Regions from separate parts of the Paenibacillus sp. 8b26 genome, predicted to be linked through region 2. Evidence: riboswitches for the same ligand, from Rfam matches in the RefSeq annotation. Region 2 holds a riboswitch; the other holds the start of a gene.

Region 1 (15,892 bases), 2.1 Mb from region 2:
CTGCAGGGTCTAGTTGCCCGCTGGAATCCACTGCTCCGGCTGAAGGCGCTCCTTCATTTCCCTTACCTGTTTTTCCAGAAGCCATATTGCGCTCCATATCAAAAGAGTCCTTGTCGAACTTCGTATCAAACGCAAATTGATCGAATTTCAGATCCACAACAACCTTGGCATTCGCATCAGATACCTGTACCTGAGTGGGTGCATAGTTATTTTTGGACAGCCATATTTTTTGCCTTACCAGCGCATGGCTGTTGTAGTTCGCTGCCACATCGAATACATAGGATTTATCGTCCGAAGCCAGTTGACGTGAGGCATCGCCAATAATGCTGCGAACCAGCGTTTCATACAAATAGACTTGCCCCTGGTTGTTCGGCCAATCGCTTTTGAAGCGGAAGCTTTTGTTCAGACTGGGCGTCAATACGAATACACCCTCATCATTGCGTAACACGATCTGAGTAACGTCCTTTTTCTCGTTCGTCATGGCAATTCGGTAATAGGAAGGCTTACGGTAGGAAATGTCCACCTTGTACTCCTGCGGCGTGTCGCCGGTATGCAGCGTCATCAAAGCTGTACCGTGGTAGCTGTTCAGGTCGCTCACCACGTCACTCAAATCTTTAACCACATCATCCGCGCTCTTCTTGCCGCACCCGGCCAGCAGCAGCGTTACACACATGACCATGGCAAGCATCCATGAAATCCGGCGCATATCATCAACCCCTTCAGCACATGTTTTAAATGAATTAGTACATGTCTATGAAGGACTTGTTCGATTTATGCAGACTGGCATGACAAGCTTGAGAGCTTGGATGGCGATTTGTATTGCTACAAAAGCTTTTGAACACTAATGATAAATTCATACCAAAAATACGTAATCGTACCCACAGGCAGTGCTATAGAAAAGCCCAGTAAAACATATGTAAAAAGCAATCCCATTACAAAACCTCTTTCATTAATAATGTATAAAAATACATTGTATACTATGGAAAATAAAAATCGATACATTTTGCCTACTTTTTGCGCACGAAAAAAAGCCGTTCCCTACACGGTAAAATCCGCACAGGAAGCAGCTTTGAAATTACTTTGAAGGCTGTGTTCTCTAATCGCATTACACGGTAAAACGCGCATCTCCCTTATGACTCGTGCCAAACTCTTGCATCTTCCCTTTGACCACAGCAGTAATCGCTGCTGTACCCGGTGTGAGAATGGTCTTCGGATCATAGACATGGGAATCACTCGTTAATGCGTTACGAACGGCCTCAGCCCAAACCTGAATGCATTCGGTATTGACGTTGATTTTGGCGTGGCCCAATTCAATCGCCTTGGTAATCTGATGCTCAGGGATGCCGGAACCGCCATGCAGTACAAGCGATATGCCCGTCAATTCCGAAATATGCTTCATTTCAGCAAAGCCCAGCTTGGGCTCTCCCTGATACGGCCCGTGAACCGAGCCAACGGCAGCCGCCAATGCGTCGATTCCGGTTTCCTGCACCATACGTGAGCATTCCTGCGCATCCGCATACCGGATTCCACCTACCAGCCCGTCTTCCATGCCTCCGACCGTACCGACCTCTTCTTCCACAGAGACTCCATAGGAACGCGCATAATCTACGACTTGCCGGGTCATCGCTATATTGACGTCAATCGGATCATGAGAACCGTCAATCATCACCGAGCTGAACCCGGCCTCAATCGCTCGCTTGCAGTTCTCTACTGTCCTGCCATGATCCAAATGAAGCGCCACCGGAACGGTAATTGACATTTCCTCCATTAAGGCACTGACCCATGATGTAATATTAAGATATATAGCTAAGGAAAAAACTCCCAAATGCTAGGCGCTCAGTCTGACACTCATAGGACGCGACAAATGGCCTCTCGATAGCTACAAAGCCTTTCCAGCCTCCTGAACAAGTTTCTTGAGACTAATCCAATTACCAATCAACGTCTTTAGATACAGGTTACCATTGATCAACTTCCCTGTTTTGTACATCTTCGTTTCTCCTTTGCTATTTAAGTAATAAATTTCGTATATAGATTTATTAACACATTGTTACACGATGTATAAATGAGTTTATCCTACACGCTCGCCTAACATCCTAAACCAAATGCTATATCCATTGCTTCATCTTCCGCTCGTTCAATGGCATGAATAAGCGATATCAAAGGTTCCTCACGTTTATACTGGATTGCCTTCTTATATGAACCTCCGGCAGCTTCCCAGTCCCAAAACGTAACAATATCCAATGGTTCAAGGAAATACACAGACAGGGCATTCACTGGATTCACAGCATACAATTTCATAAAATCCCCGTCTAAAAGTTGGCAGTACGTAAGATATTTTTCCTTCAATTCACGTAATAGACGCGCGGTGCTTTCTTCATTCACATTGACGATCATGCTAACGAATTCATTGCGTCTCTCAACAGTATTTAGTATGATTTGCATATCATTTCGAATCTCCCAAGCTTCTGGAGAAATATTGAACATGTTAATTAAATCGGTAAAGGTTAGATCAGGATTATATGGGGCTGGCTCAATGATGTATGTCCAATTGTCGTCGTAACCAGTTTCAAATACTTGGATTGCGTCTGATACATTTACACCGATAGTCTGCCATTGGCGCTTGAGTGCATAAGTAATATGGTAATAATACAGCGCTGCATCCTTTTTCCCTGTATCCGACTCCCATACTTGCTCTTTTCGAATAATTTCTTGAATAGCTTGTATGTTGGCTTTATCTTTTTTTTCCATCAGGTATCACTCCTTAATTATCTATTAATAGTTATATAGTATATCTATTAATAGATAAAGTCAAAAGTTTTTATCTTCTTCCCGTTAAACTTTTTAACAAGTTATCGTTATTTTAAAATTGCTTATAATTAGGATTAGATATTTGAAGGGAATTGTTCAAACATGATCAAAGTTACATTAGGCGAGTCCTTAAAAGAACTTGCGTTAACTCAACATAAGTTTGCTGTAACATACGGATTTCGTCCCAATACAATAAATGATTTTGTGAATGAGAACGTTAAAAGAGCAGACTTTGATACATTGGATAAAATGGTTAACTCTCTAAATCACTATGCTAAGAAAATGAAGATTCAACGTCACTTTACCTTGAGTGATGTTTTTATTCACCTTGACGAATCACCAGAAGAATCCAATAATTAACTGAAATTAAATAACTAAGTTAAACAAAAGCACATGGGGCTAGCTCAAAAGTAGTTTTAACTACTATAGAGCGGCCTCTTTTTTGCGTGAGACAAATTATAGTACAAGGTGCGGTACGTGTCAGCTCTATTCATGCATCTTCATTTTGTACAAAATCGAATTCCGTGACCAAGTTTGTCCATTGAGTATTGAAGGTGCATCGCTTATCATTGCTTCTGTGATAATAATTCTCATTTACACACCCCTGAATCCATCAATCATACGGAGGTTACCATGATCAATAAGAAATCCACTCGACAATATACGACTATGCTCAGCCTATTCTCTCTTATGGGAGCGTTGCTGTTGGGATGCGGCACCTCGGAGAAACCTGCTGCAAATAGTAACACAACAGCACCCACTGCAGGAACGACGGCATCTACCAAGGCTTCAGAAGCGGCTGCAACACGCTCTTACACAGACTATAGGGGACACACGGTAAACATCCCCACGGCTCCCCAACGTATTGCCTATTTCGGTGAAAACTATGGAGACCTGCTGGTTTTGGGCGTTCAGGCTGTAGGCACATCCACCTCCATGATTGAGGGCAAGGTGTATGAGAAGCAGGTTCAGAATGTGGCCAATCTGGGGTTTCCGATTAACTTGGAAAAAGCGTTGGAGCTACAGCCCGACCTGATCATTACCGCCAATACGGATGAAAAGCAATACACAGCATTAACTAAAATCGCACCTACGATTATGTTCGATACCTTTGCTCCACTGAACGAGCGTTTGCTGCATCTCGGAGACCTGGTAAACAAGAAAAAAGCTGCCGAAGATTGGCTTGCCCAGTACAAAATCAAGGAAGCCGAAATGTGGAGCAAACTTCGCGCGAACGGTGTAAAGCCGGGGGAAACCGCTTCGGTCTTTACCTACTATCCCGGTGACCGTTTGTTCGTGATGGGACGGACAGGGCTGTCACAAATACTGTATGAAAAGGATGGTCTCAAGCCTACCCCTCTTATTCAGAAGGCGCTGGACGAGGACAAAGGATTCGTCCAGATATCCCAGGAAGTGATCGAACAATACGCTGGGGATCGGATTTTTATTCTGAATTCTCCGATTTCGGAAGCCCAGCAATCCACCAAACAGTTGATGAAAAGCAAGCTGTGGCTCCAGCTTCCTGCCGTCAAGCAGGGGCATGTGTACGCTCAGGATATTAGCAAAACCGACAGCGATGCTACTACCCGGGAATGGTTGCTGGACGAATTACCTAAGCTCATAAAATAAGGATATAGAAGCTTATCGACACTTGTGGATAGGCTTCTTTTTTGTTGAACCAAAAGGAGGTATACTTATGTACATATGATAACCATTCTCAATAAAAGGAGCGTTACACTGTGAACCAGCCCCAGTCGTCTGTATTTCCTCCCCCTCCCAACTCGCTGCTTTATCATTTCAAGGGGATTGAGTTGGTTCGCAGGCCTGCCGAAGTACAATTTTCCGGTCTTTCAGCATATGCATTTGCATCTTCTTCACACCCTGTTCCATATCACTGCTTGCTTATGTTTATTGGTGGCACAGGTATGGTGGACATTGGTCCGGAGCAGTGTCTATTCCATGCGGGTCATGGGTATTGGCTAACTCCCGGTGAATCCTATCGGATCGCTCCTCTGGATGGAACTGTACCCGAATACTACAAGCTCATGTTCGAGGTCATCGTCATGTCATCGGAATCAGGATCAGACACAGCTCTGGTTGAAAATATAAATAGCAATCCTTCCATATATAAGGGCCCTCTCCTGTCGGGGTCACGTGAGTATATCGTTACCTCTTCTTCCAAGTCCATTCGGTTGACCGAAGAGCTATTCCATAGCGCCCATCAACCGGTACACCTGCATAACCCCATTTCTGCGTTGCGACAGCAAATTCAGTTTCAAGAACTGCTGCTATTGTGGCAGGAATCCCATGTCTTTATAGAGGATAAGGATAACTCTTGCCCGGCTTTACCAGCATCAGTCGAGGCCACCATTACCTACATGGAGAAACACTATGAGAAACCAATGACCGTCAAGCAGCTTGCCGAACAGGCGAACGTTTCCATATGGCAATACTCGCAAATGTTTCGCAAAAGGACAGGCAAAAAGCCGCTGCATTACCTCACTGAGCTGCGCTTGAATCATGCCAAGCGGCTGCTGCTGGAATGCAAACGACCTTTACGTGAAATTGCTCGTCAAGTTGGTTTCTCTGACGAATATTATTTTAACCGCCGCTTTCGGCAAATGACCGGGATTCCCCCCGGACAATACGCGCTTAACATTCCCTGTTCTGTCCGCGTCAAGGATTGGACAGGCCACCATATCCATATTCCACGCCGCCCCAGCCGCATTATTTATCATGGAGAAACGATGGGCGACCTGTTCGCACTGGGGGCCAAAGCTATCGGTGGAAGTCTACGATTCAGTGAATACAGCGTCTATAAGCATCGTCTGGGACATGTTGCTGATGTTGGTCTTCCACTCGATACCCGCTTGACCCGTGCGCTTGATCCCGATCTGATTATCATGGCCAATTCGGATGAACAGGAATATGAGCGCATTGCCGGCATTGCGCCCACCGTCACCTTCAACTCCTTTGCCACGCTGGAGGAACGACTGCTGACGCTCGGATCATGGCTTGGCAAGGAACGCGAAGCCGAACAATGGCTGTCTGCCTTCGCCACCCGTAATCTGAGCATGTGGCAGCAACTCGGCACAGAAATTACAGTCGGAGAAACGGCTTCCGTCTTCATCTTCGATCAGGGTGATCGACTATTTGTGATGGGGATGTCCGGCTTCGCGGCGGCTCTTTACCACCCGCAGGGCTTTCAGCCCGCTGAGCCGATCCAAAAGGTTCTCGACGAAAGACATGGCTTCGCGGAAATTGAGCCCAACCAGCTCCCCGACTACGCCGGGGACCGTATTTTTATGCTCATTCCCACTGCTCCAGACTCCAAACGTACGTTGGATCACATGCTGAACAGCGCCCTCTGGAGTAGCCTACCCGCGGTACGTCAAGGCCGGGTCTATTTCGTAGAAGCAGACCGCTGGAATTGGAACGATGCCATGACCCGCCAAAAGCTGCTCACCGCACTGCCCAAGCTGCTCGGTGCTTCTTCATAAAGCGCCTAACATTTTTCGCAAAAATATTACATCAACCCCTGAATGCTTCCATCCGGCTCCAGCGACATATGCTCGGCTGCCGGGGATTTGGGTAGACCGGGCATGGTCATTGTGTTGCCCGTTTCCACGACCACAAAGCCTGCTCCTGCGGACAATGACACTCTGGACACGTGGATCGTAAAGCCCTCCGGTGCGCCTAGCAGAGACGGCTGATCTGAAAAAGAATACGGCGTTTTCGCCATGCATACAGGCAATTGCCCGAAGCCAAGCTGCTCCATGCCGGACAAGGCCCGTTTAGCTGCTGGAGTATATACTACCTCTGCCGCACCATAAAGCTCCTGCGCAATGAACCTAATTTTCGCTTGCAGATCAAGCGCATGATCATACAGCGGTACAAAATGGGCTTTGTCCTCTTCGAGTAGATTTAGCAGGCTTTGAGCCAACTTTTCTCCCCCTTGGCTTCCCTGTGCCCACACCTGCGATAGCTCTGCGGGTACACCCAGCTTGCGGCATTCCGCGAAAATCAGTTCCAATTCGGCTTCGCTGTCCGTTACAAAATGGTTGACCGCTACCAATACAGGCACGCCGAATTTTTGCAAATTCCGTACATGCCGATTCATATTGGCTAATCCGAGCTGTAAATGCTCCAGATTTTCCGCGTCCAGTTCATTTTTAGCTACACCACCGTTATATTTCAGCGCTTTGGCGGTTACGACCAGCACAGCCGCATCCGGCTGCAAACCGGACTGACGGCATTTGATATCAAAAAACTTTTCTGCCCCCAGCTCAGCCCCGAATCCAGCCTCCGTCACGACAACCTCCCCTAGCTTCAAGGCCAGCTTCGTACCGATCAGACTGCTGCATCCGTGCGCAATATTGGCAAAAGGACCACCATGCACAATGACTGGCGTTCCCTCCAGCGTTTGCACCAGATTCGGCTTTAACGCTTCCCGAAGCAGCACAGCCATGCCTTCTACTGCTTGCAAATCCTCTGCCGTTACCGTTTCGCCCGCTTCATTATATCCGATGACCATTCGACCCAAGCGCACTTTGAGGTCGTCGATATTTTCACTCAGACACAATACCGCCATCACTTCCGAGGCCGAGGTAATTAGAAAACCGCTTTCTCTCACCGCTCCATTCCCTGTTCCCAATCCGGTCACGATGCTTCGCAAACTCCGATCATTCATATCTACAGCCCGTTTCCACATGACTCGTTCCGGCTTCAAGCGTAAAGCATTGCCATGAAACAAATGATTATCGATCATCGCTGCCAGCAAATTATGCGCCGCCGAAATCGCGTGGATATCGCCTGTAAAATGCAAATTAATATCCTCGGCCGGAACAATCTGGGCTTGTCCTCCCCCGGTTGCTCCCCCTTTCATGCCAAAGCAGGGGCCTAGTGACGGCTCCCGCAGCGCAGCTATGGTCTTGTGCCCCAGCGCATTTAGCGACTGCGACAGCCCAATGGTGGTTAGCGTTTTTCCTTCTCCCGCCGGAGTCGGATTCATTGCCGTGACCAGCACCAGCTTTCCGTTCGGACGATCCTTCACCTGCTCCCACAGGGACGGATTCAGCTTCGCTTTATATTTTCCATACGTCTCCAGATGCTCTTCTTCGATTCCTGCTTCTTTGGCTACCTCAATAATCCGTTTCATGCTCGTTATGTACCCCCTGTTTTTAAGTCTGACCGATGGTGTCAAACACTGTATCGTTTTATTTTACCAAAGTGTGACGCTTTTTGCGCTGTGATTCATTTCATCGCAAGCTTTGCTTTCCTGTGAGTTGTAAAAAAAAGAGCATCCCCCGCCCAGATGGACTTTGGTGGATACTCTTTTGGCACTTCTGTTTAACGACCAGCTCTCCAATTAACTCGCAGCGTTAGCAGCGTAATTTTCAGCAAGAAATCCTTTGGAAATCAGGACAGCTTGGGATTTCTTCGTCGCAGGACCATAGCCTTGGGACAGCAGATCATTAATATGTAAGCGATTATAAAATACCCCTTACCTCTCTCTATATAGTCTTTTAGAACTATATTAGATTATATATCATAAGAGCAAATAAATGGAAATTATTTACGAATTGATCTCAAGACTCTCGCACATTTTCTTGTTTATAATGCTTTTCCAAAGCTTCTTTAAAAGCATCGACCGGATACTGGTATTGAACCGTTTTTAACACAATCCGGTTATTCCACTGATTTTTTTCCAACTCGCATCCATGCTCCATATCCAGTTCCTTCATGACAAAAATAATCTCATCCAAGGTTCCCATCACACTATGGCTGTTCGTCGTAGTAGCCAGCATCTGCTTGCCTTCCTGTGTGTACGCCTCTACAATTTGTTCATCAAAACCCTCACTGAGCATGAGTTCCTTCAAGGCTTGGACGAAAAGAGTTGGTAGATTTTTGTACTGCGCCTTTTTGATTCCGAACAGCGTGACACTCAAGCGGGATGCATCATGCATAAACACAATATTTTTTTTCCGATTCAGCAAAAACAAGTTGGCATGCCAACTATTCAAAGGCGGATAAATATCAACTTGTAGTGGTTCGATATCCCATTCCTTCAGCAGCTTTTGTGCTCCCCGTATGACAAACATCGTTGCTCTCCTTTATGACGGTTCTGTGCCGTAGCTCATGTTTTCGAATCATGTCCAATCTTTCGTATAAGGCATGTCCCGATTATCATAACACCGTATTCCAAATATCGGATTGTAAACTCTTTCAGTATAATATAGGAAGGTGGCGAATTTCCAGTAATTTGATTACATCTTATGCTGGGGATGGATAAAAAAATCCACTTCAGTGCATTTAAGTTGAGAATATTTGCCCGTTCAAATTCGTTGGATATTTTTTATGGAAATCCACTCCACTGCTCTATATAATTCAGGTACAGTTCGTCACACGAGCTTAATCTAAAAATTAGGGGTGTTCCACACCTATGAACCCACGCATACTTCTCATCGAAGACGATACATCCATTGCCGAGATGCTGCACAAAGCGCTTACCAAGGAAGGCTACACATTAACCACCGCCTATGACGGGGAAGAAGGGCTGCTTGCCTTTGAACGTCATACCTACGATCTGGTATTGGTGGATCTGATGATGCCGAAGGTCGATGGTATGGAGGTCATCCGTCGAATCCGTACCAACAGCGCTGTCCCGATTCTGATTATGTCTGCTAAAGATAGCGATGTGGATAAAGCGCTTGGACTGGGCTTCGGAGCAGATGATTATATCGCCAAGCCTTTTTCGATGGTAGAAATGACCGCACGCATTCAGTCCGCTATCCGCAGATCCACTATCTATGCGCGGCAGCAACAGCAGGAGGAACAGCCGAAAGCACAGGTCCTGACCTACGGAAATCTGTGCATTGATTTTGATCATTTTATGGTCACCCGCAATGAAAATGAAGTGCAGCTAACTGCCAAGGAATCTGATATTCTCAAGCTATTTGTCAACCATCCGAACCGTGTATTTACCAAAGCGCAATTATACGGGTTTATCTGGAAAGAGGATTATATGGGTGACGAAAACGTGATTAACGTCCATATTCGCCGCTTACGTGAGAAAATCGAAGAAGACCCCTCCCACCCCGTTCATATCAAGACCTTATGGGGCATCGGCTACAAATGGGAGAACGGCTGATATGAACATCGTGAGCATTTCTGAATGGATCGTCGTCCTCATCCTGTCCGTCGTTATTTTATGGTTCTGGAGAGAGCGTGCGGCCCAAAAGCGCAAAATAAAGGATATCCGAAACGCACTGGAACGAATTGTAACCGTTAATCATGCGGAAAAGCTGCTATATGTCACGGGTGACGCTGAGCTGCAAAGGCTCATGACGGAAATTAACCGTTTGCTGGACTTGAATTTGAGAGTGTCTGTGGATTATAACCGAAGCCAAATCGCCATGCGCAAAATGATTTCAAATATTTCCCACGACCTCAAAACCCCGCTTACGGTGGTGCTCGGATATGCCGAGATGCTGGATGCCGACCCGCATATTTTGCCGGAAGAACGTGCAAAGCTGCTATCCAGGATTCATCAGAAGACAAGCGAAGCGATTGAGCTGATCGGAAGCTTCTTTAGCTTGGCGAAGCTGGAGGCTAATGATACGGACATTCCGTTGACTCGGCTGGAGGTGGGAGAGCTGTGCAGACGCAGCATTTTGGAGTTTTATGATCTGCTGACAGCTCAGGGGTTTGCTGTGCATATTGATATCCCGGAGCACCCCATTCATGCCTTGGGGAACGAAGGAGCGATTGGGCGGGTGCTGAACAATCTGATCTCGAATGCGATTCGCTACGGTGCCGATGGTCGGACACTGGGACTGACTCTAACGGAACAGCAGGACACGGTGCGTATAGAGGTATGGGATCGGGGGCAAGGCATACAGGAGCCTGAGCAGGACAAGGTTTTTGAACGTATGTACACGCTTGAGGATTCCCGCAACAAGGCGATACAGGGCAGCGGGCTGGGTCTTACGATTGCCAAACGTCTGGTTGAGACGATGAACGGAGAGATTCATTTGAGCAGCATACCTTATGAGCGGACGGTCTTCTCTTTTACATTGAAAAAAATCAACTATTAATCGAACTTAATAATTTTGTAAGAAACGGGAAAGAAAAATGAACATTTCGCCCTTTATCCTTGAATTATCAACAGTATACGAAGGGAGAACACCCATGACTTATATATTACGGACGCATCAACTGACCAAGGCCCTGAAGGGCAACGAAATTGTAGCGGGGGTCAGCATGAATGTGCGCCAGGGGGAAACTTATGGCTTTCTCGGTCCCAATGGGGCGGGCAAGACAACGATTATGAAAATGATTACGAACCTGCTCAAGCCGACCTCGGGTGAGATTGAATTGTTCGGTGAAAAATTAACGCCAAAGTCGTACCACCTGCTCGGCCGGATGGGCTCGATTATTGAATATCCGATTTTTTATGACAGACTGACGGCCCGGCAAAATCTCGAACTTCATTGTGAATATATGGGCTATTATAACAAGCAGGCTGTTCGGGATGCACTGGAGCTGGTGAACCTGCGAAACGCAGATGACAAGCCGGTAAAGGATTTCTCACTGGGGATGAAGCAGCGTCTCGGGATCGCCCGAGCAATTGCGACCAAGCCGGAGCTGCTGATTTTGGACGAACCCATTAATGGATTGGACCCGGTGGGGATCAAGGAAATCCGCCAATTATTCCACATGCTGTGCAAGGAATATGGCATGACGATCCTTGTGTCCAGCCACATTTTAGTGGAAATCGAGCAAATTGCCGATACGGTGGGTGTGATTAATCACGGTCAACTGATTGAGGAAGTGTCGATGGAACAGGTGCGGGAAACCAATACGGAATACATCGAATTTACGACCAATGACTGCAAAAAAGCGGCCTACGTCCTCTCCCATCACCTGAATCTGACGAATATCCGAGTGCTAAACGATCAGAATATACGCATTTACGATACAAGTGTACCCCAGAAGCAAATTACGAAAACGCTCATTTTAAATGAGGTAGAGGTGGATTCCATCTACCAAAAAAACAGTACGCTGGAAGACTACTTCGTGCGGCTGTTACATGGAGGTGAACTTCATGCTTAAACTGATGCAACTGGAGCTGAAAAAGTTTCATTTGGCGGGATATATCCGTGCGGCGCTGATCGCCAACGCATGTATTTTTGGCCTGTTCATCATTATTGCGCTGGACAGCCAAAGTGAAGGAGTGCCCGAATTTACACGGTACGCTGAGCTTTTGGACCTCCTGGACTATATGGTCAGAGCCACATTTATTATTTTTGCCTCCGTCCTGCTGTGCCGCTTTATTGTGAGCGAATTTAAGTCCAAGTCGATTAACATCTTGTTCATGTACCCGATTGACCGCAAAAAGCTGATGGTCGCCAAACTCTTGATCGTGTTGCTGTTTACGTTCCTGTCCATTATTTTATCGGAAATCATCATTACGGCAGCCATTCATCTATTAAATCAGTTCGTCGTTATTGTACCGGATAAGCTTAGCCTCACTATACTAGGACAGCAATCAGTGCGGACACTGATCAATGCGGTTGCAGCAAGCTTTATGGGGCTTGTTCCGCTGTACATGGGGATGCGAAAATACTCTATACCTACCACCATTGTGAGCTCGATCCTGATCGTAGCCCTGCTGTTTTCGAATAATAACGGCGCTACACTTAGCTCCATTGCGCTTGTGCAGATCGGGTTCGCCGCGCTGGGGATGCTCGTAGCTTATGCGGCCATCCGTCGTATCGAGTACAAAGATATTACTTCGTAATATGCAATTTTGTAAAACGCTTTCAAAAAATAAATGAAAACCTTTGTTCGATGTACACATATTTTTCACTGGACTTCATTCTAAAACAGGTATATCCTATAGGAGAAATTAAAAAACGGAATAAGGATCTTCGGGGTAGGGTGTGATTCCCAACCGGCGGTATGGCTCATGGAGCTAAGCCCGCGACTCTGTATCTGGCAACAGGATACGGACTGATTTGGTGAGATGCCAAAGCCGACGGTAAAGTCCGGATGGAAGAAGATCGAAGCATGAACATGCCGCAAAGTGAATGAATACTGTGTTATTGGTTCTGCAGCAACTTCATTTAACTTGCATAAAGCGGCAAGTTTATTTGATCAACCCCCGTCTTGCATGGCCTATCGCCATGGACGGGGGTTTTTGTGCCACCGGTCCTGTATTCGCAAGGAGCTAATTGAGTATGAGTCAATCATCAACTGTACTAACATCCAAAGGTTTTGATCGTAGCTCCCACATGAAAAGCGGTTTTTGGCTAGTCGCAATTGGAGCGGCCTTGTGGGGCGCGGACCCGCTGTTTCGTATTATTTTGCTCAAATCATTTACCTCTACACAAATTGTGCTGATGGAGCATGTGCTGCTCTTTATCGCCCTGGCACCAGTGCTGTGGAAGCACCGCGAGGAGCTTAAAGCGGTACGGCTTCGTCAGATTTTGGCTATTTTGTTCGTCTCGTGGGGCGGTTCCGCTCTGGCCAGCGTGATTTTCACAATGGCACTCAGCAACGGTGATCTCAATGCAGTGCTGCTGCTCCAGAAGCTTCAACCGTTGGTCGCTATTATTCTGGCCCGCGTTATATTGAAGGAAATGCTGCCGCGTAATTTTGGAATCTTAATTGTCGTGGCTCTGTTCGGGACGTATCTTCTTACCTTCGGCTGGTCGCTCCCCTTCGGACATGTTCATGATTTCATCCACGTCGGCAGTCTGCTTGCACTAGGAGCAGCGGTCCTGTGGGGCGGTTCGACAGTAATGGGAAGCTACTTGCTTCGTTCGATGAAATATGAGACGGTGACCTCCCTGCGCTTCATGGTGGCTCTCCCTCTGCTGATCGTTCTCACCTCTGTGGAGCATGCACCTTGGAATATGCCTGCTGGCACATGGGCGGGCGCAGCAGTGATTATCAATCTGTTGCTGCAGGCGCTGCTCCCTGGTCTTCTCAGCCTGTTACTGTATTACAAGGGCCTCAGTACGACCAAGGCGTCTTACGCCACGATGGCAGAACTAAGCTTCCCGATGGTCGGTGTTGTAATTAACTGGATCGCTTTCCAGCAGATCGTTACGGTAGCGCAATTGACTGGCTTTATGCTTATCTGGATTACACTCTTTATGATTTCTCGTCAGCAAAAAAACTAATAGATTCAATGTCCATTTTATCCCTCACCCAAGCCAAATCGAGAAGATGCTTTTGCATCTCCGATTTGGCTTTTTATGTCTAAGTATTAATATTTAACATGCTACTTTAGAACTATTTTTAAATAAAAGCGTGTAAAAATAGCAACTATTCCTCGTTTCCCAAAGATTACATCTATAAAATTCTTTGGCTTTTGTCGAATAAAACAATGTAGTGATCATTAGACACAGAGGAGCAAGAACTATGACTAAAGCAAAACAAACAGTTCCATGGTGGAGCAGGTTTCTCAAACAGTTCTATTTAATGCGGACAAAATTGATTGTATCTTTTTTGGCGGTTCTATTGATTCCGAGCGTACTTATCGGGTACTTTTCTTATCAGGGGGCCACAACGCAACTCACTCAGCAAGTGGCTGGTTCTGTGTACACGAATCTGTATCTGATCCGAAGCAATGTCAATCAGTATGTATCGCCCATTGTGAAGGATCTGGACGTGTTTGCCACTGAAATCGAATCCAATTCCCTTGTTTCCAACCAGGAGGCCCTTCAGGCAAAATTGGATGTCATCGTCAAAGCCCATCCCGAGCTGGATGGCGCGTTCCTCGGCAATACGAAAGGACAATACGTTCGTTCGCCGAAAAAATCGACCGATTATGATCCCACGGAGAGACCGTGGTACAAAAATGCGATGCTGCAAAAGGGTAAAGTATCCGTTGGTGCTCCAATTGTGAGCCCCACGACAGGAAATCTGGCGCTTGCTGTATCAAGAACGCTGGAGGATGGTCAAGGAGCTATTGCGTTGAGTTTGAATCTGGACAAAATGAATCAAAACCTCCAGTCTGTTAAGATTGGCGAACGCGGGGGACTTTTTATTGTTGATTCTAATCATAAAATTGTATCTGGAACTGGAGCAGCCTTTAACAATTCAGGCAAAAAACCGGCAGACACCATTGAGGGACTTCCCGAAGTGGAAAAAAACGCTGAAAATGATACTCCTTCCGTATCACAAATGCAATTTATGAATAGAGATATGCTGGCCTTTACACTCAAGGACCCTCTCACCGGGTGGAACATTATCGCACTATCGGATCTGGAGGATTACAGTGATGCTGCCCAACCGATTTTGAGACAAAGCCTAATCGTTATCGCCATATCCACACTGGTTGCTGCTATCATTATTATCCTGATGATTCGCTCGTTCCTGATTCCACTGGGCAAGCTGCAAAATGGAACTCGCGAGGTTCGTGACGGCAACCTTACCGCACGGGTCAATCTGTTCGGCAAGGATGAATTCAGCGAGCTGGCGCAAAATTTTGACCAGATGACACATGCACTGCATACGATGGTTTCCGAGGTCAACCAAACGTCGTCCCGACTCGCGTCCTCCTCCCTGATGATCAAGGAAAGCACGGAGCAAACGACGGAATCCGTACAGCATGTAGCGGAAACGGTTATGGAATCCGCAGAAAATGCGACCACCAGTGCGGAGGCATCCGAACAAACAGCCAATGCCGTCGAGGAAATGGCGAAGGGTGTCAGCACCATTGCGGAATCGGCAAGCTCCATCGTAGATTCAGCAGGACAGACTGAGCATGACGTAGCCAAAGGCAGCCAAATGATCGGCAGCGTTCGCACACAGATGGACCGCATTCTGGAAGCTGTGACCCAAACAGCCAGCCTGATGGACGAGCTGTCACAGCTCTCTGACGATGCGAAGCAGATGAATAGTGCAATTGCTGCCATTGCCAAGCAGACCAACCTGCTGTCGCTGAACGCGTCAATCGAAGCCTCCAGAGCAGGCGAAGCCGGGCGTGGATTCGCCGTAGTAGCCATCGAGGTTCGCAAGCTATCGGAGCAATCCAAGGAAAGCGCGGATTCCATCAGCCAAATCATTACAC
Region 2 (15,892 bases):
GAGCGAACCAAACTAAATACGTCCATGCTCGGTGCCTTGTTCCGTGTCTGTGATTTCCTGGACCCGGAAGCAATGAGATCGGTTATACGCAGTACCTTTGAAAAGAAAAATCCACTGTTAGTAGAACCTAATCTGCGTACGTTTAACCGTGGTTATGATGAAATGGAACTGCACGTATATCCGGTTACTGATGACGCAGAGGATCGGGTTTTTGAACGTCCGCAGCCATTGCTGGGATACGAAACGCAACTACTGGGGGGCGTTATTGCAACTCAGGGAAACAGCATAACGAGAGATGTTAGTGGTTCACGTCAGGGGTATGTGCCTGAATATGAAGCTGATAAATGTACCCATTGTGCCAAGTGTGATTCGATTTGCCCGGATTACTGTTTTGTATGGGAAGAGCAAGCAGACAAACGCGGAAGAATGATTCCATTTTTGCAAGGGATTGATTACCAGTATTGCAAAGGATGTCTGAAATGTGTAGATATTTGCCCATCGGGGGCATTAAGCTCGCGTCGCGAGCAATGGGGATGGGCGGAACAGAATCGAGTTGCCCACCAATTTCCGGTATATGAAGGAGGGCGTGCGTAATGGCAAAACTGGAGGAAGAACTCAAACAGACAGGCGCCGCGCAAGTGACAACGTTCGAATCCGGTAATGAAATGGCAGCTACGGCGGCTGCGCAGATCAATTATCATATGATGGGATATTTCCCGATTACTCCATCTACCGAGGTAGCGCAGTATCTGGATCAGATGAGAACGAGAGGTCAGCATAATATTAAGCTGGTTGCAGCAGACGGAGAACACGGATCGGCAGGGATTTGTTATGGAGCTGCCGCAGCGGGAGCGAGGGTTGTGAACGCCACTAGTTCGCAAGGTTTCCTGTACATGCTGGAGCAGTTACCTGTTCAGTCAGGTACTCGTTTTCCAATGGTTATGAATCTGGTGACACGAGCTGTCAGTGGTCCCCTGGATATTCGCGGGGATCATTCGGACCTGTACTATGGTTTGAATACGGGCTGGGTTATTTTGACGGCAAGTACACCACAGGCTGTGTATGATATGAACATCATGGCACTAAAAATCGCAGAGCATAGCGATGTTCGGCTGCCTGTAATGGTTGCATATGACGGTTTTTATACGTCCCATCAAAAACGTAAAGTGCAATATTTTGCCGATGCTGAGACCGTGCGCGGTTTTGTAGGTCCTAACCCGAACTTAAATTATCCGAATATTACGGATTTTGATCATCCTGTTACCGTGGGCGCGCATATGAACGGCGATGACCTGACGAATAATCATGTTCAGCTGTCCGAAGCACTGAAGTTGTCAGAAGGAGTATATGAGCAGGTAGCAGCAGAATATGCTGCTTTATCCGGTCGGGAATACCCGATTTTGGATCTGTATCATATGGAGGATGCTGAGGTCGCGGTATTCCTGTTGAATTCGGCGGCTGAATCGGCCAAGGATGTGGCCGATCAGCTCCGCGCGCGCGGCATTAAGGCCGGTGTAATTCGTCCGAATATCATTCGACCGTTTCCTGCCGAGCAGCTTCGCGAGGCATTGCGCCATGTCAAGGCGCTGCTGGTAGGTGAACGTGCAGACTCGTATGGGGCAGACGGCGGTAATTTAACGCATGAAATTAAGGCGGCCTTGCAGGAGGACCCGCTGAATCGGACACTCGTGTTGAGCCGTATCTTTGGCTTGGGGGGCAAGGATTTTTATGCGGAAGATGCAGAGGCGTTCTTCCAGCTTGCGATTGAGGCGGCAGAGGCCGGACGAGCGGAGAAGCCCTTTGATTATTACGGAATTAATCCGGGTTCACCGGACAAGGTGATGCCGCAAGTTATGCAGCCGCCACGTGGCAATGCATACCGTACGGGCCTGATTCAGGTTACGCCGGACGAGGCGACCGGGAAGCTCAAAGTCAAGGTACCACCCCTGCGGTCGTTGACAACCAAACCACGCCGTCTTACACCAGGTCACGGGGCTTGCCCAGGATGTGGGGCATTGTCTGCGCTGGAACTGTTTTTCAAAGGTATTGAAGGGGATATTGTCGTGCTGTTCCAGACAGGCTGCGTATATGTGACGACGACAGGGTATCCATATACATCACACAAACAACCGATGATCCACAATCTTTTTCAAAACGGGGCCGCTACACTTTCGGGAGCGCTGGAAGCTTACATGGAAATGAAGCGCCGTAATGAAATTGAAATGTCGGACGATCCGACCTTTATCATGATCAGCGGTGATGGTGGGATGGATATTGGTATGGGTTCTGCGATTGGTGCGGCTCTGCGTAATCATAAGCTGATCATGCTGGAATATGATAACGAGGGGTATATGAATACAGGTTCACAGCAATCGTACTCCACTCCGCTCGGTCACATGACCAGTACGTCGGGTGTAGGCAAAATGCAAAAAGGAAAGCAAGGGCATCACAAGGATACCGTGCAAATCATGGCTGCTTGTAACATTCCATATGCCTTCACGGCAGCCGAAAGCCATCCGCAGGATATGCTGCGTAAAGCGGCCAAAGCACAATGGTATGCAAATAACGTGGGGACCGCCTATGGTAAAATCCTGTGCGCCTGCCCGCTGAACTGGAAATCCGAGGATAGACTGGGTACCAGCATTGTGGGGGCTGCTGTGGAGTCTTGCTTCTTCCCGCTGTACGAGATTGAGCAAGGCAGTACGACGATTACGTACAATCCGGAGGACAAGGGAAAACGGATTCCAGCCGCAGAATGGCTCAAATTAATGGGCAAAACAAAACATCTTCTTAAGGAGGAAGCCACGCTGGCTACCTTTGAGCAGGAGATTGAACGCCGCTGGAATATTCTGAAAAAGAAACATGAAATTTCGGAGCTATAATCCAGTTTTTTGCATAATACACTTTGAACATTGTTATAAGATGTTGCGGTACCGGTTCGATCAAGATTCTTTGCGCTTGTTGCGCGAAGAATCTTTTTTGTCGTTTATGGGATGAAGCATAAAAAATCAGGTAATGATTTCCGATATAGGAGTGGAGGCCTACGTGAAACATGTTGAATTAGTGCTTTCTCTGAATTTTAAGATGCAATGAGGTGCAGGTATGATTAAGCTGAATACAGTTGAGATAATCGAAATTATAAAGAAGCAAATACCCAAGGTCATGAATATCACGCCAGTGGAATTGAAATTTACGGATGACTTTGGACGGACTTCCCTGGCAGCGACAGATCACAAATTTACGCTGACGAACCAGCATTATTCCGCCAAGGTGATGGATTGTGTGCTGGAAACGCAGGTGCGTCCCATTTTAATGTGCGAGATTATTTATTTTCTGAAATGCGAGTTTATCGACGGGCATGTTGATGTACGGCTGGATTACGATATATGCACGGAGGGTGGCCGCGGACCAACCGCTTCAGCGGTCATTACGTTCGATCATGCTACGCAGCTCGGGATCGAAGAACTGGCCGATCTGATTGATCTAGCGCTTCACATGAATGATAGAGCCTGGTTTGAAGAGCTTTCCAGCCAATATGTCAAAACAAAAGCAGAAGCGTCTATCAGATAACTTGCTTTTTTTAGAAGTCGGTGCTAATATACGTAACAAGTTTAATGCTAATTCAATTGAATAAAGCAAGATCCTTCGGGGCGGGGCGCAATTCCCCACCGGCGGTGATGACGTGTCTGTAAATCGCTTCTGCGATGAACAGCGCGGCTTAGTCCGTGACCCGGATGCTGAGCGATCAGCAGAAGGTGGACCTGGTGCAATTCCGGGACCGACAGTATAGTCTGGATGGGAGAAGGATACGAAGCGCATGTGCATGACATGACATGTGCCGATTTTTAGCATACGTAATGGTACGTACGGCTTATTTCGTTGCAGGTAGCAAACGGAAGATTGCTTGTTCTACAAGCTTTCGTTTTCGCACGCGCTCTGAGCGTATTTAGTTGTATGGCCAGTCATGCTTTCTATTGGCAAACTTATCATTCATGTGGTCTCAGGATGTATATGGACTGCGCTTGTATACTGCAAATTCGACTCTCATCACCCCCGTGACGGATATTATCCGGACTGGGGGTTTTTTGCGCTTACGCCAGATGAATCAGGGATAAACTGAACTTTAGATGGAAAGGAGTGAAGGCATGTTTACCGGATTGGTCGAGGAAGTGGGACGCATTCAGCAGATTTCCAGAAGCGGAGAAGCGATGGTGCTGGGCATTGCGGGTTCTGTGGTATTGGACGATTTGAAAATAGGAGACAGTGTTTCCGTGAATGGTGTTTGTCTGACCGCAACACAGGTGGGTACTAAGGATTTTAAGGTTGATGTGATGCCTGAAACCTTCCGCAGCAGCAATCTGAATGAGTTGAAATCCGGTAGCCGGGTCAATCTGGAACGGGCTATGGCGGCGAATGGCAGGTTCGGAGGGCATATCGTGCAAGGACATGTGGATGGAACGGGCACGATTCGTCGGGTGACATCAGACCAGAATGCGGTTGTGTACGAAGTTGCACCTACAGATCAGGCAATATTCAAATATATTCTTCTCAAAGGCTCGATTACACTCGACGGCATCAGCTTGACGGTTGCCCAGCGCACAGGAGATACCTTTGCCGTATCTATCATCCCCCATACCTTATCTGAGACGGCCTTGCAGGCCAAACGTGAGGGAGACACCGTCAATATTGAATGCGACATTTTAGGTAAATATGTGGAGCAGCTTTTGAATTACGGAAGATCAGCGGCGACGGAGGAAATGGAGAAAGCTCCTATGAGTCTGGATTATTTGGCGAAACACGGCTTTGCCTGATGCCATAAGAAATAAGGAGGAAAGCGTAATGGAAAGCGGAAGCAGTGAGAGCCATTCAAATATAGTGGCTGACGTAGTGGAATATGGTGTGTTGGAGCAGGAAGTGGAAATTCGTCTGGATTCCATAGAAGAAGCGCTGGAGGATCTAAAAAACGGTAAAGTCGTGATCGTGGTGGATGATGAGCAACGGGAAAACGAAGGCGATTTTATCGCTCTGGCAGAAAAAGCGTCCCCCGAGGTCATTAATTTCATGATTACCGAAGGCCGCGGGTTGGTCTGCGTACCGATTACAGGGCAAAGAGCCGAGGCACTGGAATTGCAGCCGATGGTGGAGCAAAATACAGATTTCCACGGCACAGCCTTTACGGTGTCGGTAGATCATAGAGAGACCACAACGGGGATTTCAGCAACCGAGCGTTCTTTGACCGTGCGTGCGCTGACCGACGAGACAGCCACAGGGAGCGATTTTCGCAAGCCTGGTCACATGTTTCCGCTGATCGCCCGCGATGGGGGTGTTTTGCAGCGTGCGGGTCATACTGAGGCGGCTGTCGATCTGGCCCGACTCTGCGGCTCCAAACCCGCCGGGGTCATTTGCGAAATTATAAAGGAAGATGGGTCCATGGCCCGAGTACCCGATTTGGTAGTGATCGCCAACCGTCATCATTTGAAGCTGATCAGTATTCAGGATTTGATTGACTATCGTCGTCGTATGTCATTGTAAATAATTTAAAAAAGAGAGGTTGATTCATATGGCACGTTTTCTGGAAGGTAATCTCGTATCGGATGGTTTGAAGTATGGTATTGTGGTAGGCCGGTTTAATGAGTTTATTACAAGTAAGCTGTTAAGCGGTGCAATCGATGCGCTTCAACGGCATGGAGCGAAGGAAGAGGAGATTGATGTAGCCTGGGTGCCAGGTGCTTTTGAAATTTCATTGATTGCTCAAAAAATGGCTGCAAGCGGTAAATACGATGCCGTTATTACGCTGGGTACGGTGATCCGTGGTTCTACCTCGCATTATGATATCGTCTGCAATGAAGTGGCCAAGGGTGTGGCGGCAAGCAGTCTGAAAACAGGCGTGCCTGTTATTTTCGGTGTAGTAACGACGGAAAACATTGAGCAGGCTATTGAGCGTGCAGGTACGAAGGCTGGTAATAAAGGCTGGGATTCCGCACTGGCTGCGATTGAGATGGCGAATCTGGGCAAGCAGTTTTAATTTTGCGAATACCTGAATAGAACGACATAACTATAGCAGGAAAAAGGGATTGGATTGTTAAGCAAGGCGATGACGTATATACTACAGAAAGAGGGATTGATAAAGTCGAGCATAAGTGCTAACGGGGAAAGGTATTGTTGAATGATGATTGGAGTAAGGCAGGGGGAAGCACATTGACAGTCGTAAATTACAAGCTGGAAACATTCGAGGGTCCGCTGGACCTGCTGTTGCATCTGATTGATAAGGCCGAGATCGATATTCAGGATATCCCGATTAGTGATATTACCGATCAGTATATGGCTTTTTTGCACAGTATGCAGGAGCTGGAGCTGGACATTACGAGCGAGTTTCTGGTGATGGCGGCGACGCTCTTATCCATTAAGAGTAAATTGCTGCTTCCCAAGCCACCTGTAATGGAATATGATGATTTGGATTTTTATGAAGAAGAAGATTATGATCCGCGGGATGAACTGGTTCGCAAGCTGGTGGAGTATCGTAAATATAAAGGGATTGCCCGCCATCTGAGTGAGCGTGAATGGGAACGAAGTCTGATCTATGGCAAGGAGCCGGAGGATTTGAGCGCATACCTGCCCACCGAACCCGCCAATCCGGTGCATGGGCTGCATGCAAGCGATTTGGTCGCGGCTTTTCAGCGTGCGCTGCGCAAAGCAGAACGACGTACGACGGTAACCCGTATTCACCGGGATGAGATTTCGGTCAAGGACCGTATTCGGCAGGTCATCGGGGCGTTAGAGATGGTAGGAACGGGGGGACGGCTTCTGTTCTCCAAGCTGATGCATGAGGATATGTATCGGCATGAAGTGGTAGTCACCTTTTTGGCTATCCTCGAATTGATGAAAATGAAGCAGATTTTCTGCTATCAGGAGAAGCTTTTCGATGATATTGTAATGGAGTGGAGAGGGGATTTACGGGTTAATGGATTATCTGAAGCTGAAATCAATTATTGAGGGACTGCTGTTTCTCGCGGGAGAGGAAGGGTTGTCCGCCAAGCAGATCGCCGACATTGTAGAGCAGCAGCAAGAGCTGGTTGAAAAGGGTCTGGAGGATATGAAGCAGGACATGGAGCAGGGAGGAAGAGGTCTGCAAATTGTCCGTATCGCCGGGCACTATCAGCTTGCAACCTTATCCGAACATGCACCTTATTTTGAAAAGCTCGCCTACTCTCCGGCACGTGCCTCGCTGTCGCAAGCGGCCTTGGAGACACTTGCCATTGTGGCCTACCGCCAGACCATTACAAGAGTTGAAATCGAAGATATTCGCGGTGTCAAATCTGAGCGGGCCATACATACTCTGGTCAACAAGGAGCTTATTGAGGAAAAAGGTCGGGCTGAGGCTATCGGACGGCCGATTTTGTACGGTACGACGAAGTCATTTCTGGATTATTTTGGTCTGGGCTCTTTGGCGGATTTGCCGCAGCCTGAGCAGTTTGAGGACTCGGATAATTTGGAGGAAGAGACACAATTGTTGTTCGAACGTTTGGAGAGTAATCACCCGGATATGAACGATACGGAATCTTGATGCCTGACAGGAGCTTGTTTTACAGGTTTCTCTTCATTGTTAAAGATTCGAAATTTAGAAAACAGCCAGTCCTTGCGTAATGGGGCTGGCTGTTTAGCGTTTCAGGATGCATGTTTTCCGGGTGAAGGGTCATACTATTTTTGCCATGGTATATCTATGTAGAAAAAAGGAAGGGAGGACTCGCCAGTGTGGAAATGGATCGGTATCGCCATCATCGTCGTCTTGTTACTTGTGCTGGCTGTTCTGCTCTCCCGTATCCGATTGAAGCTGGATATTGCCAAGCATGATAATGATGACCGGGCGCATCTGGAGATCAGATTTCTGTACGGGTGGATTAAAATAAACTATGACATTCCGGCTATTCTGCTGGCAAGTTTGCAGAAAGGGCTACTCTATCGACTCGATCGCAACAAAAACATACATAAAACCGATGCTTCTATTGACAGCGGCACCATCGATAAAGAGAAAATCAAGCGATTTATACACGATATTCGGATTCTGCTGAAAGGAACACGCTCCTTTCACCGATGGATACGTCATACGCTATCCCATGTGAAAATGTCGAAAATGGAATGGTCCACCAATATCAGTCTTGCTGACGCTGCTTATACGGCTACCTCTACCGGTATTCTCTGGGGACTGAAAACGTCACTGATCGGTTTTGCCTCCAGCTTTGTGCGCATGAACTGCACGCCCAAGCTGTTTGTTGTGCCCTATTGGGTAGATCGCCTGCGTTTTACTACCACTTTGACCTGTGAGGCAAGTATTTCACTAGGTTATGTCGTTTATTCGATGCTCATGTTGGCTTACCGCATATGGCGCGTACCGGGCGGCCCAGAGGCGTGGAAGCGCGTATTCTCCAAGAAACCTGAGAATCGTCAGGTCAGCAGTGAAGAGTAAAGAGCGATGGAATCCATCCTTCTCTGAACTTAGGGTAGCACAAAAATACTCTTGATAATATTGTCGAATTTTATCGAATATCTTGATTTATTTATATAATGTCGATAGAATTAGTCGTAATTATAGCAGAGAGATCGTGCGTAACAAGAGGAGGCAGTAAAGGTTGGGCGATTCATGGAGATTAGGGATTGATATTGGGGGAACATTTACGGATTTAACCATATTGGACAATCAGAACGGCAAGCTATGGGGAGTGAAAACTCCAACCATTCCGTTGGACCCTGCACAGGGGATTGCAAATGGATTAGCCTTGTTGAAAGAGCGTGGCATCAAGCCGGAGGACATACATTACTTCGTGCACGGCACTACAATAGGTCTAAATACGTTACTACAGCGTCGCGGTGAGGCGATTGCACTCATCGTAACCGAGGGATTCCGGGATTTGCTGGCTCTCCAGCGTTTACGGCTGCCGATACCATATGATTTTCGTTCCAGACTGCCTGAGCCGCTTGTGCCGAGAGAACGGGTCTTTACGGTAAAAGAGCGCATGCTGCATGACGGTACGGTACATACCTCATTAGATTCTGATAGTCTGGATCAAGCGATTCGCGGGGCGCTGGATTCCGGAGTGAGCGGGGTAGTGGTTTGCTTCCTGCATAGCTATAAAAACCCGCAGCATGAGCAATTGGCTGTTCAGCGGATACGTAAGATCGCTCCCCAGTTGGGTGTGAATGCGTCTTCCGCCTTGTGGCCTCAAATGAGGGAATACGAGCGGGCGGCTATGACGTCCGTTAACTTGTATATTCAGCCAAACGTCCAGCGTTACTTTGAAACGCTTCGTGAACGTTTGAATGAAGAAGGAGTCCAGACGCAGCCTTTTATTACGCAATCGAATGGCGGTATTATGGATATTGGCACAGCTGCACAGGCGCCAGTACGAACTTTGTTTTCCGGACCCGCCGCAGGGGTAATCGGTGCAGTACAAGCCGCAAAATCTGCAGATATTGCCAATGTCATCACTTTTGATATGGGGGGCACGAGTGCTGATATTTCCATTATTGAAGGCGGTAAGCCTACATTCACACAAACCAATCAGTTGGCAGGGATGCCGATTATGCTACCTTCCGTTTCGATGTATTCGGTAGGGGCAGGCGGCGGTTCCTTTGCCTGGATTGACAATGGAGGGCTGCTTAAGGTAGGACCGGAGTCAGTCGGTTCGTCGCCGGGGCCTGCCTGTTACGGCACGGGGGAAAGAGCTGCTTTGACGGATGCGTTTCTTTTGTGCGGATATTTGAATCCGGATAGGTTCGCCGCAGGGCATGTACAGCTTTTCCCTGAACGTTCTGCGCAAGCAATTCGTCCCATTGCCGAGCACTTGGGAACAGATGAACAAATGGCCGCCGACCGAATGATTCAGGTAGCTGTGGCGAATATGTATGCAGAGCTAAGCGCGGTGATGGAGCAGCACGGCTTTGATCCACGGGAATTCAGTCTGCTTGCCTTTGGCGGCGGGGGACCGGTAACGGCTAATTTTTTGGCAGAGGAAATTCAGGCACAGAGTGTTCTGGTTCCACCGAATCCGGGTACGTTGTGTGCGCTAGGAGCACTGTCGGCTGATTTTGCCTATGATGCAGTATTATCTTTACAGCAGCGGTTTGATGAGTATCCTTCCGATTCGCTCGCGCGTGAATTTGATGTTTTGGCAGAACAGGCGCGGCAGTGGCTTGATAAGCAACAGGTGGAGGGGCTGGAAGGGATCGCACTTCATTACTCGATGGATGCACGTTACAGCGGACAAGCCTTTGAAATTGAGCTTCCGCTGGATTGCTTCATGCTGGAAGACGGAAACGGTGAACGGATTGTCACCGCTTTTCACGAACTGCATCATCGTCAATACGGGCACAGTGATCCTTCTGCCGTATTAGAGCTGATTAACCTGCGGGTACGGTTGGCAGGCCATACGATTAAACCTCAGATTGCCTCCATTCTGGAGGCGACGGATCAAATTCAGCCTTCAGGAACACGACGTATTGTTTATGGCGGAACGGAGTATACCGCTGATATATACGCTCGCATCGAGCTGCGTGCAGGCCATCGGCTTGAAGGACCAGCTATCGTCGAACAGGATGACACAACCGTTCTTGTGCTGAACGGCTGGTATGGTGTTACGGATCGGTCCGGCAACCTGATTTTGAAACGAAAAGAGGTGCGCGGATGAAGACAGATCCGGCAACACTGGAAATCATGCGAAGCTATTATAATGCAATTGCGGCGGGCATGGGCCATATTATTGAACGAACATCGTTCACGACATTTGTGAAGGAGTCTGCGGATTTTGCCACCGCATTGGCGACACCATCAGGAGAGTTTTTTGTTTACCCGAAAACCGTCGGGGTGACTATATTTTTGGGTTTAAGCTTACAGCGTGCAGCTGAGGCGTGTGAGCCGCTGGAGCCGGGCGACATTATCATCACCAATGAGCCGTATTCCACCGACGGATTGGCGACACACTTACCAGATGTCCATGTATTCAAACCTATTTTTGTGGACGGTGAGCTGATATCTTACGCCTGGGCATTTGTCCATTGCAGCGATGTAGGCGGACTGGTACCCTCTAGTATTTCGCCCGAGGCCACGGATATTCACCAGGAAGGTTTACGTATACCTCCAGTGAAGCTTTATAAGCGTGGTCAAGCGAATGCGGACGTGCATATGTTTCTGAATGCGAACAGCCGGGCGCCACAGCTCAATCTGGGTGATTTTAATGCGATGGTGGCTGCTGTCAATACAGCGGAACAACGGATGCATACGCTAGTGAACAAGTTTGGTGTTCAAGCCGTGAAAGACAGTATGCAGGACCTTATGGATCAGGGTGAGCTTCGTGCCCGCAAGGTCATCGAACAAATTCCTGACGGCACCTACAGCTTTGCTGATTATTTGGACGATGATATGGTTTCGGATACTCCTGTGCGTCTGGCCGTGTCGGTTGTGGTCAAGGATGGAAGCATTACGCTTGATTTTTCCAACTGTGATCCACAGGTGAGAACGGCATTTAATCTCGTGACGAACGGGAAAAAGCATTCGTTTCTATTCCAGGGATTAATCAACTACATTATTAGTTCTGATCCGTTCATTCCGGTTAACGGAGGGATTACACGGCCCATTTCGATCGTAGCACCAGCGGGTACGCTGGTTAATCCGGTATATCCGGCTGCGGTGGGCGTGAGGCATACGATTACGATGCGGTTGTATAACGCTGTGCTTGGAGCGCTTGCGAAAGCTATTCCGAATGGAATTCCGGCCGCGGGTGCTGGGCAATCTGCGATTGTGGTGCTGTCCACCCCCGACGTTTTGAGTGGTTCGCGCAATATGGCTGTAGTCCAGCCGATGGGCGGCGGGGGTGGAGGGCACAGTGATATGGATGGAGCGGACGGAATCGACCATGCTTCCGGTTTCCTTCGAAATACCCCGATTGAAAGTTTGGAGCAGCACATTGAAGTGCTGGTTCACCGCTATGAATTGCTGGAAAACACAGCAGGTGCAGGACTGCATCGCGGGGGTCACGCCATCCGTCTTGATTTTGAGATTCGGGAGGAAGGTTCCATAGTAACGGCTAGAGGTATGGAGCGGCTCCGCTTTCATCCTTGGGGACTGGCAGGAGGGCAAGCCGGTGCCTTGGGACAGGTCACATTGAACCCCGGCCGATCGAATGAACGAAAACTACCCAAAATCAGCGTACTCCATCCGGAGCTAGGTGATGTGGTCAGCATTCAGTCTCCTGGTGGGGGCGGCTGGGGTAGCCCGTTCAAGCGCAATCCCCAAGATGTACTGGAGGAAGTGCGAGCTGGCCTTCTGGGGGTGCAGCAGGCTGAGAACTTATACGGCGTTGCCGTTCAAGTACAAGATGGTGTGTGGGTGGTGGACGAGGAATTGACGTGCCAACACCGGGATGGAAATACTTGGGAAGTCGAGGACTTGTGGGATTTCGGGAGCGCAAGAGAAGCCTATGAGGCCATCTGGACATCAGAAGCAAGCGACAGCTTGGCGCAACTGCTCCAACAACTTCCACCGACTCAACGTGCTATTCGCAAGCAACTGGTTCATGAACGTGCCAAACAGATTTATCCGCAACAGAAGTTGTCGGCCGCGTGTATTGAGCAGCTGTGGCAGGATTTAATGTAGAAGGTATTTTATTATTCATAAAAGGTGGTAATGTCCATGAAAAACAAGAGAAAATTTACATTTGCTTCCTTATTCCTTAGCTTGGCGGTCCTCATTTCTGCTTGCGGCAATCAACAGAGCGGAGCGGGAACCGATAATCAAGCCAGCGGCGAGCTGCCGAAAACGAACAAAGTGGTCATTGGTGTGTCCGGTGGAGATTGGGAAAAAAATATCCGTAAAGCAGCATTGGATCAATTTCAAAAGGATACCGGGATTGAAGTGGAGGTTGTCACGGGTACGGATGCCGAATGGTATCCAAAGCTGAAAGCGGGCAATGGTAAAAATGCAGCTTATGACGTGCTTGTTCTGCAACCGGACACCATTCAACGGGCAGCAGATTCCAATTTGTTGCAGCCTTTGGACACTAAAAATGTTCCTAATCTGGCTGATTTATACCCTTCTGTTGAGGAACGGTTCACGAAAGACGGCAATGTATACGCGGCAGGCTTTAGTATGGGGCAATTAGGACTTATTTATCGTAAAGATTTAGTTAAAACCCCGCCGACCAGTTGGCTGGATTTGTGGAACCCAGAATATAAAGGCCATGTTGCAATATCCTCGCCGACTTATTCTGCTGGTTTGCAGTTCTTCTCCGGTCTTGTTAATGCCTTGGGTGGCAAGGAGAGCAACCCTGCTGACGTCGATAAAACCTTTGCCAAACTTGCAGAGCTAAAACAGAATGCTACCGCGTTCCCGGATAACTCCGGTTCCATTCAAACTTTGCTGGAGCGTGGGGATGCGTGGGTTGTACCGTTTTGGGACGGTCGCGCGTTTGCTATGCAAAAAGCTGGCTTGAATGTTGGCTTCACGTATCCGAAGGATGGACCGGTTGCTGCTGTGGCGAGCTGGGTTATTCCGAAAGGAAGCCAGAACCTGGCAAATGCCTATAAGCTGGTTGACTATTTGTCCGGTCCTGATGCACAGAAATCATTCTCTGAACTGTCTCTGTACGGTATGACCAATAAAAACGTAAAGTATAGTGATGACTTGAAAAACAAAGTACAAGTCGGCGAAGAAGCCTACAAAAAGCTGAAATGGGTTGATTATACGACAGCTACCCCTAACTTGGCAGATTGGACCAATCGCTGGACACAGGCATTGGGGGGCAGCAAGTGAGTGGGATTCACATTGATGATGTGAGCCGCCAATTTGGTGATTTCACGGCTCTGGAAGAGGTCCAGCTACAGGTTCGGGAAGGGGAGTTCTTCTCCCTTCTCGGACCTAGCGGTTGTGGTAAAACGACGCTGCTGAATATGATTGCGGGTTTTCTGGACCCCTCCACGGGACGAATTCTTATTGGAGAACAGGATGTGACTGGACTGCCTCCTTATCGACGGGGTTTGGGTATCGTATTTCAGGATTATGCGTTATTTCCCCATCTTTCGGTGTTTGATAACGTGGCCTACGGCCTGCAAATACGCAAGCTGCCTAAAAAAGAAATAAAGCGCCGTGTCGACGAGACATTGGCACTTGTCCAGCTCTCATCCATGGCAGACCGCAGATCTCATCAGTTAAGCGGAGGACAGCGGCAACGGGTGGCGATTGCGAGAGCCTTGGCTATTGAACCCTCTGTATTGCTGCTGGATGAGCCGTTAAGCAATCTGGACGCAAAGCTGCGCAAGGATATGCAGACAGAGCTGCGGACGATTCAACGCCGGACCGGAATCACTACTATCTTGGTCACACATGATCAGGAAGAGGCGCTCAGCTTGTCCGACCGTATCGGTATTTTGGGGCATGGACGTCTTCAACAGGTTGGTTCTCCACTTGAAATATATCGACAGCCAGCTAATCGGTTCGTAGCAGATTTTATCGGACAGGTGAATCTGTTTCATACCCGTTCAATGGGGGATGCAGCTTCGGGAGGCAATATACGCCTTCAGGTCGAACATTATGAGCTGGCCAATGGTTCTCCGTTAATTCTGGAAACGGCTGTGCCGGATTCTGTGGAGGCAGCTACGTATATGCTGCGTCCAGAGAGGATACGGATTTCCTTCATACCCGGAAGTGAAGGCCAGCTCAATCGCACACCGGGAATCATTCAGCATGTCAGCTATGCGGGAGATCAGGTAAGGTTAAAAATAGCTCTTCCCGGTAAGGGGGAGCTGCTAGTCGTTGCTCCTGATCCTGTATTCCCGACTCTTCCGGTACAGGGAGACCCGTGTGAATTATACTGGGCTGCTGAGGATGTCATTCCTCTTCCGACGGAAGGAGGGTAACCATGGCACGTACAACTGCTGTTCGACGTACGAACTCATTTTATTGGCTTTTGCTTACCCCGGCGCTGCTCTTTCTGACAGCTTTTCTGGTTGCTCCGTTCATTATGCTGATTGCACTCAGTTTTCGGGAAGTAGATAGTTTATTAAATGTGCTTCCCACGTATACGTTGAATCAGTATATCCAGGTGTTTACGACAGGCGCATATATGACAACCATCCGGTCGACATTGGGTGTTGCGTTGCTGACGACAGTCATTTGTATTGTCCTGGCTTATCCGGCGGCATATCTGCTGGTACGAACCGAGAAACCGGGCATACGCACATTCTTTTATATTCTGCTGATTTCGCCCTTGTTGACCAGTGTGGTGATTCGTACGTTCGCATGGATTGTCATTCTGGCTCAAAATGGTCTGCTGAATGCGGTGCTGCTCAAGCTGCACCTGATTGATCAGCCGTTATCGCTTTTATGGAGTATGAAGGCTGTCATTATCGCTTATGTGCAGGTTATGCTGCCATTCGCAGTACTGCCTATTGCAACGTCCATGGGAGATATTCAGCCCAAGCTGCGGCAGGCATCCATGAGTCTGGGAGCTGGGCGGATTCGAACCTTTTTCCGGGTGACGCTTCCGCTTACGTTGCCGGGAATGTTGTCTGGTGCGGCTATTGTTTTCTCGCTTGCAGCGGGTAGCTATATCACGCCATTGCTCGTAGGCGGTCGTCTACAGCCCCTCCTGCCGCTGGCGATTTATCAGCAGGCCGTGCAGGTATTCAATATGCCATTCGCTGCCGCCCTGTCTGTAACGCTGTTGCTGCTGGTCGGTATTGTGGTTGCCCTGATCGGCTGGATATCGAAGAGATGGGAGGCCAGGCTGCATGACTGATTCTTCAAGTAAGGCCTCAGCTCCTGTCGTCAACAACATGAACAAGGCCGATCGACCGTCGCAGCGAAAACGCAAAATATCGGTGCTGACAACTCTAATTTGGGCGG

Evidence for each region. Region 2 has a riboswitch for FMN ahead of ribE (riboflavin synthase). Riboswitches for the same ligand answer to the same signal wherever they lie in the genome.
Region 1: it holds a riboswitch for FMN, as region 2 does, so the genes downstream of both, ACQ4MX_RS07590 (DMT family transporter) here and ribE (riboflavin synthase) in region 2, are expected to answer to the same signal.

Annotation. Positions count from the first base shown of each region.
Region 1 covers NZ_CP192445.1:1,681,587-1,697,478, forward strand. The annotation lists gene ACQ4MX_RS07530 (LolA family protein) at 1-706, opposite strand, end outside; partial or broken gene ACQ4MX_RS07535 (ketose-bisphosphate aldolase) at 1,106-1,801, opposite strand; gene ACQ4MX_RS07540 (hypothetical protein) at 2,086-2,748, opposite strand; gene ACQ4MX_RS07545 (XRE family transcriptional regulator) at 2,911-3,168, shown strand; gene ACQ4MX_RS07550 (ABC transporter substrate-binding protein) at 3,442-4,437, shown strand; gene ACQ4MX_RS07555 (ABC transporter substrate-binding protein) at 4,548-6,308, shown strand; gene ACQ4MX_RS07560 (formate--tetrahydrofolate ligase) at 6,335-7,966, opposite strand; gene ACQ4MX_RS07565 (DUF6933 domain-containing protein) at 8,397-8,909, opposite strand; gene ACQ4MX_RS07570 (response regulator transcription factor) at 9,251-9,958, shown strand; gene ACQ4MX_RS07575 (sensor histidine kinase) at 9,960-10,904, shown strand; gene ACQ4MX_RS07580 (ABC transporter ATP-binding protein) at 10,999-11,922, shown strand; gene ACQ4MX_RS07585 (ABC transporter permease) at 11,915-12,610, shown strand; FMN riboswitch at 12,733-12,877, shown strand; gene ACQ4MX_RS07590 (DMT family transporter) at 13,050-13,997, shown strand; gene ACQ4MX_RS07595 (methyl-accepting chemotaxis protein) at 14,239-15,892, shown strand, end outside.
Region 2 covers NZ_CP192445.1:5,681,710-5,697,601, forward strand. The annotation lists gene ACQ4MX_RS26400 (2-oxoacid:acceptor oxidoreductase family protein) at 1-594, shown strand, start outside; gene ACQ4MX_RS26405 (thiamine pyrophosphate-dependent enzyme) at 594-2,882, shown strand; gene ACQ4MX_RS26410 (IDEAL domain-containing protein) at 3,103-3,570, shown strand; FMN riboswitch at 3,638-3,811, shown strand; gene ribE (riboflavin synthase) at 4,146-4,811, shown strand; gene ribB (3,4-dihydroxy-2-butanone-4-phosphate synthase) at 4,840-5,532, shown strand; gene ribH (6,7-dimethyl-8-ribityllumazine synthase) at 5,561-6,025, shown strand; gene ACQ4MX_RS26430 (segregation and condensation protein A) at 6,199-6,993, shown strand; gene scpB (SMC-Scp complex subunit ScpB) at 6,962-7,564, shown strand; gene ACQ4MX_RS26440 (DUF2953 domain-containing protein) at 7,751-8,464, shown strand; gene ACQ4MX_RS26445 (hydantoinase/oxoprolinase family protein) at 8,628-10,682, shown strand; gene ACQ4MX_RS26450 (hydantoinase B/oxoprolinase family protein) at 10,679-12,646, shown strand; gene ACQ4MX_RS26455 (ABC transporter substrate-binding protein) at 12,683-13,801, shown strand; gene ACQ4MX_RS26460 (ABC transporter ATP-binding protein) at 13,798-14,904, shown strand; gene ACQ4MX_RS26465 (ABC transporter permease) at 14,907-15,785, shown strand; gene ACQ4MX_RS26470 (ABC transporter permease) at 15,823-15,892, shown strand, end outside.